Regions from separate parts of the Dechloromonas sp. ZS-1 genome, predicted to be linked through region 2. Evidence: predicted binding sites of a transcription regulator. Region 2 holds the regulator's gene; the other holds the start of a gene.

Region 1 (7,182 bases), on a different contig from region 2:
GTCGGCAACGATCTTCGGGACAAGTTCAAACACCTCGCCCTGGCAAATGATGACCAGGCGCCCAGCCGTCAGGTGAGCCTGAACCGGGGCTGAAACATAGATGCGTTTGACCTTGTTTTCATAGGTGAAGTTGTAGGCAATATCGCCGTTACCCTTGCTTTGACGGCTTTGCTGCACCATCTGTGCAATTTGGGCGGCGACTTCCTTTTCCCGATTGGCCGCCACCCGTTGCGCGTTCAGTTCCCGCGCCCGTTCCGCTTGCTTGCGCTGCGCCTCAGCGGCAGCCTGCCGGACATCATCCACAACTTTGACACCCGTGCGACGCTCTTCCTTTTTTTGCTTATTCTGATCCTGCTTGGCCTGATTCACTTTCTTCTGGCTGATCAAACCGGCTTTCAAAAACTGATCCTGCAACGAGGCCATGCCCGCACTCCATCCGTGAAAATCGACAAACGGCACCCAATATGCCGCGCCGGGGACGCTAGCTTAGCAAAACAGCCCCGCGCCTTCGCTGAAATCCGCAATAAAAACCCCGCGCAACCATCGGGTTGGCGGGGTTGATCCGGTATCGCACGGAGAACGAACGCGCGCAGGTCCAGCAGGGAATTAGCCCAGCATGTCGTCCCGCAAGCCCATCGGCGCATCCTGGAAAATCCGGGCGTCCATCAGGACAGGAGGACGATCCATGACCGGCTTGAACGCCATTTTGTCGAGGATATCCCGCTGCAAATCGACGCCCGGTGCAATTTCAATCAACTCCAGCCCGGCTTCGCACAGACGGAAAACACAGCGCTCCGTGATGTAGAGCACGGTTTTGCCCCACTTCACGGCTTGCGGACCGCTGAAGGTCCGGTGTTCGACGGCATTGACGAATTTTTGCGCCTGCCCGTCCTGAAGGATGCGCAGCATGCCGTCTTCCAGCGCAATATTCAGATCCCCTGCGGTGAAAGTACCGACAAACACCACCTTCTTGGCATTCTGGGAAATATTGATGAATCCCCCGGCTCCGGCCAGGCGCGGACCAAATTTGGACACATTCAGATTTCCCTCCCGATCAGCCTGAGCCAGCCCAAGGAAAGCGATGTCCAGCCCGCCGCCATCGTAAAAATCAAACTGGCTGGGCTGATCGATGATGGCCTGCGTATTGATGGCGGCGCCAAAGCTGAGCCCTCCGGCAGGAATGCCGCCGATGACCCCGGGTTCCGCCGTCAGCGTCATCAAATCGATGACCTGCTCTTCCGCTGCCACATTTGCCACGCCCTCGGGCATACCAATGCCGAGATTCACAATGGCCCCGGACCGCAACTCCATCGCGGCCCGACGCGCGATGATCTTGCGTTCGCTCATGCCCATTTCAGGAATCGCGGAGAGGGGCACCCGAATTTCGCCTGCGTAGGCCGGGTTGTACTGCTCGCTGAAGGTCTGCATGTGATATTCGGGCTTTTCGGCCACCACCACACAATCCACCAGCACCCCGGGAATCTTGACTTGGCGGGGGTTCAAACTTCCCCGCTCAGCCAGGCGCTCAACCTGAACGATGACGATGCCGCCGGAATTCTTGGCAGCCATCGCAATGGCCTGTGCTTCGAGCGTTAACGCTTCCTTTTCCATGCTGACATTGCCATCTGGATCGGCCGTTGTGCCCCGGATAACGCCCACATGGATCGGAAAAGCCTTGTAGAACAGATAGGGTTCGTCATCAATCTGCATCAGACGAACAATATCCGTCGTGGTTTTTTCATTGAGCTTGCCGCCACCAAAACGCGGATCGACAAAAGTGCCCAGGCCGACATGGGTCAAGGTCCCCGGTTTGCCGGCCGCGATGTCACGAAACAAATGGGCAATCACCCCTTGCGGCAGGTTGTAGGCCTCAATCCGGTTCGCCACGGCAAGGGCCTGTAATTTCGGCACCAGTCCCCAATGACCGCCAATCACTTTGGCCACCAGCCCCTCATGGCCCAGATGATTCAGGCCACGCTCTTTGCCATCGCCTTGCCCTGCGGCATAAACCAGGGTCAGATTGCGTGGCCCGCCGGCACCATTGTCCCGTTGCGCATCGAGAAAGCGTGCCTCGAGTGCGACGGCAATATTTTCAGGGAAGCCGATTCCGACGAAACCGCCTGTGGCAAGCGTATCGCCATCGCGAATCAGGCCCACCGCCTCTCGCGCGGATACAACCTTGCCGCGCCCTACAGTGCGCTCATGCGCACTTTTTTGCTCTTGCTTGATGGACATTCATGTGTCTCCAACCGAATCGGGGCGTGCCCAGGCCGACCCCATGTCATGTTCCCGTATCTTAACGAACGGGGGCGCAAAGCGGGGGCAAGATCAGCCCCCCGCGATCGCACGTGATGCCTTAGACAATACCAAACAGGTAGAAGGCGGCAATGACGACGAATACGGCCGCCGTCTTGATCAGGGTAATGGCAAAAATGTCCTTGTATGCCACGCGATGCGTGAGGCCCGTCACCGCCAGCAAGGTGATCACGGCCCCGTTATGCGGCAAGGTGTCCATCCCGCCCGAGGCCATGGAGGCCACTCGGTGCAGCACTTCCAGAGGAATGCCGGCAGCTTGCGCATTCTGGATGAAGGTTTCCGCCATGGCAGCCAGGGCGATACTCATCCCCCCCGAGGCTGAGCCGGTAATCCCGGCCAGCGAGGTGACGGTAATCGCTTCGTTGATCAAGGGATTGGGGATCGCCGTCAGCGCGTTCGCAACGACCAAAAAGCCGGGCATCGCCGCAATCACGGCACCAAAACCGTATTCGGAGGCGGTGTTCATCGAGGCCAGCAAGGCCCCTGCAATGGCCGACTTCGAGCCTTCGGCAAATTTGCTCACCACGGTTTTTCCGGCAAACACGAAAACCGTCAGAATCCCGACCAGCAGCGCGCCTTCCACCGCCCAGATCGCGGCGATTTTGGTCACATCCTGAACCACCGGCGCCGCCTTGCCCACCACGGCAGGAATAAACGAGTGCGACTTGCCATAAACCTCGGGAATCAGACGGGTAAAGGCCCAGTTCGTCACGCCGACCAGCACCAGCGGCAAAATCGCAATCAGCGGATTGGCCAGCTTTTCGTGTTCAAACGGCTCCGGTTCATTCACGAGATCCGTGCCATAGCCCTCCCCGGCACGCGCAGCCTGGCGACGACGCCATTCCAGATAAGACAAGCCGCAGACGATGATGAACACAGCACCGATGATGCCCAAGGTGGGCGCGGCATAGATATTGGTCTTAAAAAAGGTGGTGGGGATGATGTTCTGAATTTGCGGCGTCCCTGGGAGAGAATCCATGGTGAAAGTGAAAGCACCCAGCGCAATCGTCCCGGGAATCAGGCGTTTCGGAATATCGCTCTGACGGAACAACTCGGCCGCGAACGGATACACCGCAAACACCACCACAAACAGGGAAACACCAAAATAGGTGAGCAAGCCGCAGACGGCCACAATGGACAGCATGGCACGCTCTCGACCGAGCATGTTGATCACCGAGGAAACAATGGCCTTCGAAAATCCGGAGAGTTCGATCACCTTGCCAAAGACGGCGCCCAACAGGAAGACCGGGAAATACAATTTGACGAAGCCAACCATCTTGTCCATGAACAAGCCGGTGAACATCGGCGCAACCAGACTGGGGTCTGTCAGCAAGACCGCACCAAGTGCGGCAATCGGGGCAAAAAGAATCACGCTGTAGCCGCGATAGGCCACGAACATCAGGAAGCACAGTGCTCCCAGGACGATGAGAAAGTCCATGTATATGTCTCCTTGTTTTTGCATGGGTAAAACAAGGAGCGAATTGCAGCTTCCGTGCCAAACGACTACATCGTTGAATTAAAACGAAAATCAAACCAACAACCGCGCCCAGGGCAGCAGAAACTGTCTGCTGCTGAAGACAGCCTGTCTGCAAAAGCAGACAACGCTACAACGCAGGCGCCATCTCAGCCCGGCGTGCTAGTCCTGTTCACTGCGGGTATCCAGGCCCAGTGCCGCAATTTTCTCGTAGAGCGCGGCGCGTGAGATGCCCAGCAACTTGGCAGCTTGTGCCTTGTTACCGTGCGCCTCCCGCAAGGCCTGAAGAATGGCACTGCGTTCCGCATTAGCGACCACCATGCCGAGGTTGACGGCAGCACTCACCGGCTCCGCCTGACCGGCGGGATGCGCTCCCCGCGCCTGCGGCATCATCCGATCAATCTCCCCCCGCTCCAGACAATCGCTATCGGACATCAGCAAGACACGTTCAAGCACATTCGCCAGTTCCCGGACGTTGCCCGGCCAATCGTGTTGGCGAAGACGCTCGATGGCACTGGCACCGAGCACCCTGGGCGGCAGCCCCTGCTCCCGGCAGATCGCATCCACCAGATGTTCGCCCAGAAGCGGCAGGTCATCCATGCGCTGACGCAAGGGGGGCGTGACCAGGCTGATCACGTTCAGGCGATAAAACAGATCCGCTCTGAATTGTCCTGCCGCCACCATGGCCTCCAGATTACGGCTCGTCGCCGCAATCACACGCACGTCGACAGGTTGCAAATGATTGGAGCCCACCGGCTCAATCTCTCGTTCCTGGAGCGTACGCAGGAGCTTGGCCTGCAAGGCGAGCGACATATCGCCGATTTCATCGAGAAACAGGGTGCCGCCATCCGCCAGTTTGAATTTCCCGTCCCGTCCCTTGCGCTCGGCCCCCGTATAGGCGCCGGGTGCCACACCAAAAAATTCGGCCTCCAGCAAGGTTTCCGGGATGGCCGCAATATTCACTGCGACAAAAGGCCCCTCTGCACGCGGACTATCGGCATGAATGGCCTGGGCCAGGAGCTCCTTGCCCGTGCCGGTTTCGCCCAGGATCAAGACGGGAGAGGTGGTCCGTGCAGCACGGCGCGCCGCCTGCTTCAGTTCGAGGCAGGCAAAATTGACCCCCACGAAACTCGCGAAGGTATAGCGGGTTCGCCGTGCTTCCGCGAGTCGGCGCTGAGCATCTGCCAACTCGGCCCGTAGCCGCTGGTAGCGGGCCACCACCGGCGCCAGGCGCCGCGGATCATCGTAGAGCACCATCCCGACCGCACCGAGAATCCTGCCTTCGGCATCCTTCAGCGGCAAGCGGGTCACCACGAAGGATTGGCTGCCAAAATCCATGATATCCAGCATGATGGGCTTACCGGATTCGACCACCTGACGCATCAGGCTGTTTGGAATGGCCGCCTCGACCGGTGACCCGATCATGTCCTGGGTCCCCAGCAGACCAAGGCGCTGCGGATAGCTGTCGTTCATCCAGACAATCCGCGCCTGGGCATCGACGATCACCAGGCCATCGCACAGATCGGCAAAATGAGACAACAGCGACTGCCGCGCCAATTCGATCAATTCGTCGCTGTTACGACCGCCCAAGGCCTGCGGCACACATACACGGTCTAGCTGATTTCTGGAACCCATCGCCACTCCACTGCCGAAACGGAGAGAAACAGCGCCCCCAGTCCAGGCCGGCATCGCAACCGACTCACGCAGGAAACGGGCAGTCTCCACCCGATATATTTTGGGCGCCCATCATCCGGCAAGTTTCGGGAAAAAGCCACGCTTTTACCGCAGCAGCGTGATGCAAAGCCAAGGCGCAGCTCATGCAGCACGCACTCAGCGGAGCAGGCAGATCGCCTAATCCTCGGCCTTATGCCACCCCTTGCTTTCGAGGCAAAGGTGCATGCGACGGACCTGGGCCTGGGTCACCATGCCATCCGCCGTGGTGTAGACCAATTGCTTGCATGTCAGCTCGTCACGCGCGTAGTCTGCATCGCTCGCACCGGCCTTGGCCCAGTGCCAGGTCGGCCAGAGGACACAGCCGCCGAGCAGGCTGGCGGCGAAGGCAAGAAAAAGGGCCGGGCATGAAGCCGGCCCTGATCCTGAACGCGGCATGCGTTTAAGCCGAGGCTTCCGCCACGCGGCGGGCACGCACAGCGGCAGCCAGCTGGTCGAGCACCGTCAGGCTGTCCTCCCAGTTGATGCAGGCGTCGGTGATGCTCTGACCGTAGGTCAGCGGCTTTTCCGGGGAGAGGTCCTGACGGCCTTCGACCAGATGGGATTCGACCATGACACCCATGATGCGCTCTTCGCCGGCGGCAATCTGCGCGGCCACGCTGTCGGACACTTCCATCTGCAGCTTGAACTGCTTGCGGCTGTTGCCGTGCGAGAAATCGACCATGAGGCGGGCCGCGAGACCGGCCTTGGCGATTTCGGCACTCGCTGCCTCAACGCTCGGCGCATCGAAGTTCGGCTCCTTGCCGCCACGCAGGATGACGTGGCAATCCTCGTTGCCCATCGTCGAGACGATGGCGGTATGGCCGTTCTTGGTCACGGACAGGAAATGGTGCGGCGAATTGGCCGAACGAATGGCGTCGACCGCAATCCGCATGTTGCCATCGGTCCCGTTCTTGAAACCGACCGGACAGGACAGTCCGGAGGCCAGCTCGCGGTGCACCTGCGACTCGGTGGTGCGTGCACCGATGGCGCCCCAGGCGATCAGGTCGGCGGTGTATTGCGGGGTGATGGTGTCGAGGAATTCCGTGGCGCAGGGCAGATCCATCTCGTTGATTTCGAGCAGGATGCGACGGGCCAGGCGAATGCCTTCATTGATGCGGAAGGTGTTGTCCAGGCGCGGATCGTTGATCAGGCCCTTCCAGCCCACCGTGGTACGCGGCTTTTCGAAATACACGCGCATCACGACGATGAGATCGTCACGATACTTTTCGGCTTCGCGCGAGAGCTTCTTGGCGTACTCCATCGCGGCGTCGTAATCGTGGATCGAGCAGGGCCCGATCACGACCAGCAGGCGGTCATCGGCACCATGCAGGACACGGTGAATGGCCTGACGGGCGGCGTAGGTGGTCTGCGCCGCGCGGTTGGACAACGGATATTCCCGGAAAACGTGGGCCGGCGGCACCAGTTCCTTGATTTCCCGGATGCGGACATCATCGGTATTCGGTTTGCTCATTTGCGTGCTGTGCGGCGACATGGCCACCCCAAGTCAATATTGCCTAAAACCCAACATTCTACCGGATGCACATCGAAGAATTCGACCTCTCACCCGCCAAAACGCGGGCAAGCACCGCAGACACGGGGAAAAAATAGACGCTGCCCCGCGTCGGCCATTCCGATTCAGGGGCTTGTCAGACGGTCAACGGCAGCAAACGGGCACATTT
Region 2 (7,182 bases):
ACCAGGGACTCCGGCGGAGCGATACCGTCTGCGACGATCACCGCCGGCGGTTGCGCTGCAAGCAGGTCGCTGAACATCTGTCCGAAGCGCCGTTCGCCAATGCGCAAGGCCCAGTCATACTCGGCCTGGCCCAAGACTTGTAAACGTTCCGGGTGGATGATGTTGATGTGCCCGACGACATCGGCACCGTAGATATTGGCGTGCCGCAGTTCGATCTTGCGGTCGGATTCATGCCCCTGCATCCAGTTGAGCAGGAGCTTTTCGCGGTTGTCCTCGTAAAGCTGGACGAGACGAATATGGCGCACGCAGGTCAATCAGGAAAAAAGGGCCACGATGGAGTCGGCATCCGGTGCTGCGGCCAAGGCGTCACGGAAGGCACGATCGGAAAAGCGCTGAGCGAGTTCGGACAGAATCTGCAGATGCTGCTCGGTCGCCTGTTCCGGCACCAGCAGGACGAAAAGCAGATTGACCGGTCGGCCATCGGGTGAATCAAAGGGAATCGGGGCTGGCAGACGGATGAAGGCGCCAGCAGCCTGCTTCAGGCCCTTGATACGGCCATGCGGGATGGCAATACCCTGGCCCAGCCCGGTGGAGCCCAGCTTTTCGCGGGCAAACAGGCTGTCGAAAATGACCGAACGGGCAATGCCGAGATGCGTTTCAAACAGGATACCTGCCTGTTCGAAGACGCGTTTCTTGCTACCGGCTTCCAGATCAAGGAGAACCTGGGAGACCGACAGGAGATTGGACAACGGATTCATGGGCTACGAAGAAACACAAAGGCCGCATTTCCGAAAGGAAACGCGGCCTGGCGGCTGTTAGTCAGCCATGTGGTGGGCGGCCTTTTCGCCGCGGTGGTGATCCTGCACCTTCTGCTTGTACTTCTGAACCTGACGGTCCAGCTTGTCAAACATGGCATCGATCGCAGCATAGAGATCGTCACCGGATTCTTCGACATGCATGTCCTTACCCGGTACGTGCACGGTCACTTCCGCCTTCTGCTTCAGCTTTTCGACGGAGAGAACGACGTTCACCCCGGTAACTTTGTCAAAGTGGCGAATAACGGGGTCGAGCTTGTTTTCGACATATTCGCGCAAAGCCGGCGTGACTTCGATGTGATGACCAGCGATCTGCAGATTCATTTAATTCTCCTCTCACTACAGGGTCTTGCGTAAATTAACAGGCGGAATGTTCAAGGACTCGCGGTATTTGGCTACCGTGCGTCGCGCTACAACGATCCCCTGTTGGCCTAGTATTTCGGATATTTGACTATCCGACAAGGGCTTCTTGCCATCTTCCGCAGCGATCAGCTGTTTGATCAGCGCCCGGATAGCGGTTGCAGAACAAGCGCCCCCGGTATCGGTGGCGACATGGCTGCCGAAGAAATACTTCAATTCGAAGATGCCGCGCGGCGTCGCCATGTATTTCTGACTCGTCACGCGCGATACGGTCGACTCGTGCAGGCCGAGGATATCGGCAATCTCGCGCAGCACCAGCGGACGCATGGCAACCTCGCCATGTTCGAAGAACTGGCGCTGACGATCGACAATGGCCTGGGTCACGCGGTGAATGGTATCGAAGCGCTGCTGGACGTTCTTGATCAGCCAGCGGGCTTCCTGGAGCTGCGCCGTCATGTTGCCGTTGCCACGACGCTGCTTGGCCAGGATTTCGGCGTACAGGCGATTGATGCGCAACCGCGGATAGGCATCCGGATTGATGTAGGCGGTCCATTTGCCCTTGAGCTTCTTCACGATCACATCCGGCGTGATGTAGCGGGCTTCGACCTGGGCATAGGGCGCACCGGGGCGCGGATCGAGACTGACGATCAAGGCGTGGGCCGCCTTCAAGGTCTCGTCGTCACAGCCGGTCAACTTCTTCAGACGGGCAAAATCACGGCCTGCCAGCAATTCGAGATGCTTGTCGACGATGACCAAGGCCAGATCACAGGCCGGCTCATCGCGCCGGGCCAGCAACTGCAGGCGCAGGCATTCGGCCGGCGTACGCGCGCCGATACCGGTCGGATCGAAATTCTGGATGTGACGCAGCGCGATTTCGAGCTCTTCAAGCTCGATTTCATATTCCGGCGGCAGGGTTTCGAGCAGTTCCTCGAGCGAGGCAGAAAGGTAACCGTCGTCGTCCAGCGCTTCGATCAGAAAACGCACCAGACTGCGGTCGCGCTCCGAGAGTTGAGTCATGCCCAACTGCCAGCCCAGATGGTCGCGCAGGCTGACCGTGGCGGCATGAATGTCGTGGGCGTCGCTGTCATCGTCCTCATCACGACCGGCCCCGGAATAGGTGCCGGCATCGCTGGTCCAACGATCATCATCGACTTCGCCCATGCCTTCCGGCAGGCTTTCCCGCTCTTCACCGGCCGGCGGTGTCTCGCTCCGTTCGGCTTCCTGCTCGCGGTTAGCCGGGGCATCAAACTGCTGGGCACCGGCAAAGCCGAGCTCGCCATCGTCTTCCCGTTCCAGCATCGGATTTTCGAGCAGGTAGCGTTCGATTTCCTGCTTCATCTCGATGGTGGACAGCTGCAACAGCTTGATCGACTGCTGCAACTGGGGCGTCAGCGCCAGATGCTGGGACAGTTTGAGCTGGAGAGCAGGTTTCATCGATGGGTCGGTGTCAGGCGAGGGGAGGGATCAAAGTTTGAAATGCTCGCCGAGGTAAACCTTGCGGACGCTTTCATTATCGACGATTTCGTTCGGCCGTCCAGACGCCAGCACGCGACCGGCGTTGATGATGTAGGCGTGGTCGCAGATCCCCAGGGTTTCGCGTACGTTATGGTCGGTGATCAGAACGCCGATGCCCCGCTCCTTCAGGAAACGGATGATTTTCTGGATTTCCAGCACGGCAATCGGGTCGACCCCGGCAAACGGTTCGTCGAGCAGGATGAAGCGCGGGTTGGTGGCCAGGGCCCGCGCGATTTCGCAGCGACGGCGCTCGCCACCGGAGAGAGCCGCCGCATTGACGTGCCGGACATGGGCGATGTGCAGTTCGGCCAGCAGGTTTTCCAGACGCTCGTCGGTGTCCTTGGCGGACAGGTTTTGCAACTCCAGGATGGCCCGGATGTTGTCTTCGACATTGAGCTTGCGGAAGACGGAGGCTTCCTGCGGCAGATAGGAGACGCCCTGGCGGGCCCGCGCATGCATGGGCAGATGGGTCAGACGGCTGTCGTCGAGCTGGACTTCGCCCCCATCGGCCGCCACCAGACCGACGATCATGTAGAAGCAGGTGGTTTTGCCGGCACCGTTGGGGCCGAGCAAGCCAACGACCTCGCCGGAGCGGACCTGGAAGGACACATCTTCGACGACGGTACGCGCCTTGTAGCGCTTTTTCAGGTTGTTGGCCGACAGGGTCGCGGCATTATCGGCAATGCTCATTCATCTGCTCCGCTGATCACCCGGCGAATGCTGTCGCCGGAAAAGCCGCGATATTGCAGGAAACGGAGCTGTTTGGCACGTTCTTCCGCACTTTCCGGCGGTCGACCGTATTTTTTGGCCCACACCTGACGGCAGCGCTCCACCTCTTCACCCGCGCCATCGAGTGCCTCGGTAATGTCTTCGTCATTGACGCCTTGCTGACGCAGTTCCTGACGCAGACGGGCATTGCCGTAGCGGCTGCCGCGCTGGCTGGCGCGCTGGCTGGCAAAGCGGGAATCGGAGAGCAGGCGCTCCGCCTGCAAGGCATCGAGGACGGCTTCCAGCGCGTCCTCGGATTCGGCCAACGGGGCCAGTTTCTTGTGCAGCTCCGCCCGGCTGTGATCTCGCCGGGTCAGGAGTTGCAGCGCCTTGACCCGGAGGTCAGGCATCGGCAGCGGCAGCCTTGGTCGGCTTGATCACGGTCACTGCAGCGGCTTCGCGAATGCCGGCTTCGACTTCCTGCGCGATGGCCGGATTGGCCTTCAGGAATTCACGGACATTGTCCTTGCCCTGGCCGATCTTTTCGCCTTTGTAGGAGTACCAGGCACCCGACTTGTCGATCAGCTTGTGAGCCACGCCCATTTCGATGATTTCGCCTTCGCGGGAGATGCCCTCGCCGTACAGGATGTCGAAAATCGCTTCACGGAACGGGGGCGAGACCTTGTTCTTGACGACCTTGACCTTGGTTTCGTTGCCGATCACCTCGTCGCCCTTCTTGATGCCGCCGATACGGCGGATGTCCATACGCACGGAAGCGTAGAACTTGAGCGCGTTACCACCGGTGGTGGTTTCCGGGGAGCCGAACATGACGCCGATCTTCATGCGGATCTGGTTGATGAAGATGACCAGGGTGTTGGTCTTCTTGATGTTCGCGGTCAGCTTGCGCAGGGCCTGGGACATCAGGCGGGCATGCAGGCCGACCATCTGGTCGCCCATTTCGCCTTCGATTTCGGCGCGCGGGGTGAGGGCAGCCACCGAGTCCACGATGATGATGTCGACCGAGCCGGAACGCACCAGCATGTCGGCGATTTCAAGTGCCTGCTCGCCGGTATCGGGCTGGGAGATCAGGAGTTCGCCGACATTGACGCCCAGTTTCTGGGCGTAGGAGGGGTCAAGCGCGTGTTCTGCATCGATGAAGGCCGCCACACCGCCCTGTTTCTGCATTTCGGCAACGACTTGCAGACAGAGGGTGGTCTTGCCGGAGGATTCCGGGCCGTAGATTTCGACCACACGGCCACGCGGCAGGCCGCCGACGCCAAGCGCGATGTCCAGGCCGAGCGAGCCGGTCGACACGACCTGCAGGCCCTGTTCGACATCGGCTTCGCCCATCTTCATGATGGAGCCCTTGCCGAATTGCTTTTCGATCTGTTGCAGCGCCGCTGCCAGCGCTTTTGCCTTGTTGTCGTCCATGGGGGAGTCCTCGAAAATTTGAGCGGATTATGGCACAGGGGCCACGGATGGTATAGAAATTGCCTGATTCGTCATTCGGGGCCCGGACACGGTATAGTGTGGTCTGATCCCCAGTACAAATACTGTATATCCGTACAGTACATGATCCGCAGGCCCTCTGGCAAGCGGATTTTTGCCTTTCTGCACCGGTCGACCGCCGGGCCCTCCCGAGATGACTGTTTACGCGCCGCCCCCGGCCACCGGCTCCACCGTCCTATACACCGACGACGCTTTCCTGATCACCGACAAGCCCGCCGGCCTGCTCTCCGTACCCGGGCGCGGCGAGGACAAGCACGATTGCCTGATCCACCGGGTGCAGGAGACCCATCCCGAAGCACTCATCGTGCATCGCCTCGACATGTCCACCTCCGGTCTGCTGATCCTGGCGCGGGGCGAGGCCATGCAGCGCCACTTCTCGATGCTGTTCCGCGAACGGGCTGTGGACAAGCGCTATATCGCCGTCGTGCAGGGCATCGTTGAGCAGGATGTCGGCGAAATTGACCTGCCGATGATCTGCGACTGGCCAAACCGCCCCCGGCAAATGGTCGACTTTGAGCGAGGCAAGCCCTCGCTCACCCGCTACCGCGTGCTTGAGCGTTCGCCCGCCACCCAGACCACCCGGGTCGAGCTTGAGCCGGTGACCGGCCGCTCGCACCAGTTGCGTGTGCACATGATGTCGCTCGGCCACCCGATCCTGGGCGACGACCTCTATGGCGGGATCGCTTACGAACGGGCCGAGCGCCTGCTCCTGCACGCGGCCCAGGTCGCCTTTGCTCACCCGGTGAGCGGCCTGCCGCAGCAATTTGAATGCGCCCCGCCTTTTTGACGTCCAGATCGCCGCACAGCACCGTATAATCCGCGCATTTTCAACCCCTTAAGCCGGTCGACCGCGCGACATCATGCTGATCTGGTTCGTCGTCCTTTACCTGCTCGTTTCCATCGGCATCGGCCTGCTCGCTGCCACCCGCGTTCATAGCGCCAAGGATTTCGCCGTGGCAGGCCGTCATCTGCCGCTGCCCGTGGTGACCGCCACCGTCTTCGCCACCTGGTTCGGGGCCGAAGCCGTTTTCGGCGTCTCGGCCACCTTCGTCAAGGAAGGCCTTCGCGGTGTCGTGGCCGACCCCTTCGGCTCCTCGCTCTGCCTGATTCTGGGCGGCATCTTCTTCGCCACCAAGCTGTACAAGATGAATGTGCTGACGCTGGGCGACTTTTTCCGCCTGCGCTACAACCGTACGGTTGAAGTGCTGACCACGCTCTGCATCGTCGTCTCCTACCTCGGTTGGGTCGCCGCCCAGATCAAGGCGCTCGGCCTGGTTTTCAGCGTCGTCACCGACGGTGCCATCAGCCCGACCGCCGGCATGATCCTCGGCGCCGCCATCGTGCTCACCTACACCACCTTCGGCGGCATGCTCTCGGTGGCCATCCTGGATTTCGTCCAGATGGGCATCATCATGGGCGGCATGCTCTTCATCGCCTGGTTTGTCGCCGGGAATGCAGGCGGCGTGGCCGCCGTGATCCAGCATGCCGATATGGCCGGAAAACTCGATTTCTTCCCGGAGGCGGATCCGGTGCAATGGACCGCCTTTCTCGGTGCCTGGATCACCATGATGCTCGGCTCGATTCCGCAGCAGGACGTCTTCCAGCGCGTCACCTCGGCCAAGACCGCCAAGATCGCGGTCTGGGGCTCGGTGCTGGGCGGCGTAACCTATTTCTGCTTCGCCTTCGTGCCGATGTTCATCGCCTATTCGGCCACGCTGATCGATCCGGAACAATTCAACGGCCTGCTGCAGACCGACTCTCAACTGATCTTGCCGCTGCTCGTGCTGCAACAGACCCCGGTCTTCGCCCAGGCCATCTTTTTCGGTGCCGTGCTCTCGGCGGTCATGAGCTGCTCCTCGGCCACCCTGCTCGCACCGTCCGTGGCCTTTTCCGAGAACATTGTGCGCGGCTTCATGCCCGGCATCAGCGATCACCGCTTCCTGCTGGTCATGCGAGCCTCCATCGTCGGCTTTGCGCTGATCGTGCTCGGGTTCGCGCTGTATTCCAATGCCAGCATCTTCAAGATGGTGGAAAACGCCTACAAGATCACCCTGGCCGGCGCTTTCGTCCCGCTCGTCGTCGGTGCCTACTGGTCGCGCGCCACCACGCAGGGCGCACTGGCGTCCATCCTGGGCGGGCTGAGCGCCTGGCTGCTGGTCGAATTGCTGATCGGTGAGGAAAGTCTGGTGCCGCCGCAATTGATCGGCCTGGGCGTGTCCTTCATCGGCATGTTCCTGGGCTCGCTGCTGCCGCAATGGGTCGGTCGGCCAACCCC

The links. Region 2 encodes sigma-54, which starts transcription at its own class of promoters, with help from an activator protein. Its sites were predicted from a motif close to TGGCACGCTTNCTGCTNA; they were not measured.
Region 1: a site for sigma-54 is predicted at 3,797-3,814, ahead of AACO21_RS09120 (GntP family permease). Genes of this name have one in related genera too.

The regions. Positions count from the first base shown of each region.
Region 1 is NZ_JBDIYD010000005.1:104,790-111,971, forward strand. It holds gene AACO21_RS09110 (DUF2058 domain-containing protein) at 1-423, opposite strand, end outside; gene AACO21_RS09115 (acyl CoA:acetate/3-ketoacid CoA transferase) at 607-2,235, opposite strand; gene AACO21_RS09120 (GntP family permease) at 2,357-3,754, opposite strand; gene AACO21_RS09125 (sigma 54-interacting transcriptional regulator) at 3,953-5,425, opposite strand; gene AACO21_RS09130 (hypothetical protein) at 5,642-5,899, opposite strand; gene aroG (3-deoxy-7-phosphoheptulonate synthase AroG) at 5,904-6,974, opposite strand.
Region 2 is NZ_JBDIYD010000001.1:276,154-283,335, forward strand. It holds gene hprK (HPr(Ser) kinase/phosphatase) at 1-305, opposite strand, end outside; gene ptsN (PTS IIA-like nitrogen regulatory protein PtsN) at 315-758, opposite strand; gene raiA (ribosome-associated translation inhibitor RaiA) at 816-1,139, opposite strand; gene AACO21_RS01365 (RNA polymerase factor sigma-54) at 1,155-2,609, opposite strand; gene lptB (LPS export ABC transporter ATP-binding protein) at 2,640-3,380, opposite strand; gene recX (recombination regulator RecX) at 3,377-3,808, opposite strand; gene recA (recombinase RecA) at 3,801-4,829, opposite strand; gene AACO21_RS01385 (RluA family pseudouridine synthase) at 5,041-5,694, shown strand; gene AACO21_RS01390 (sodium:solute symporter family protein) at 5,768-7,182, shown strand, end outside.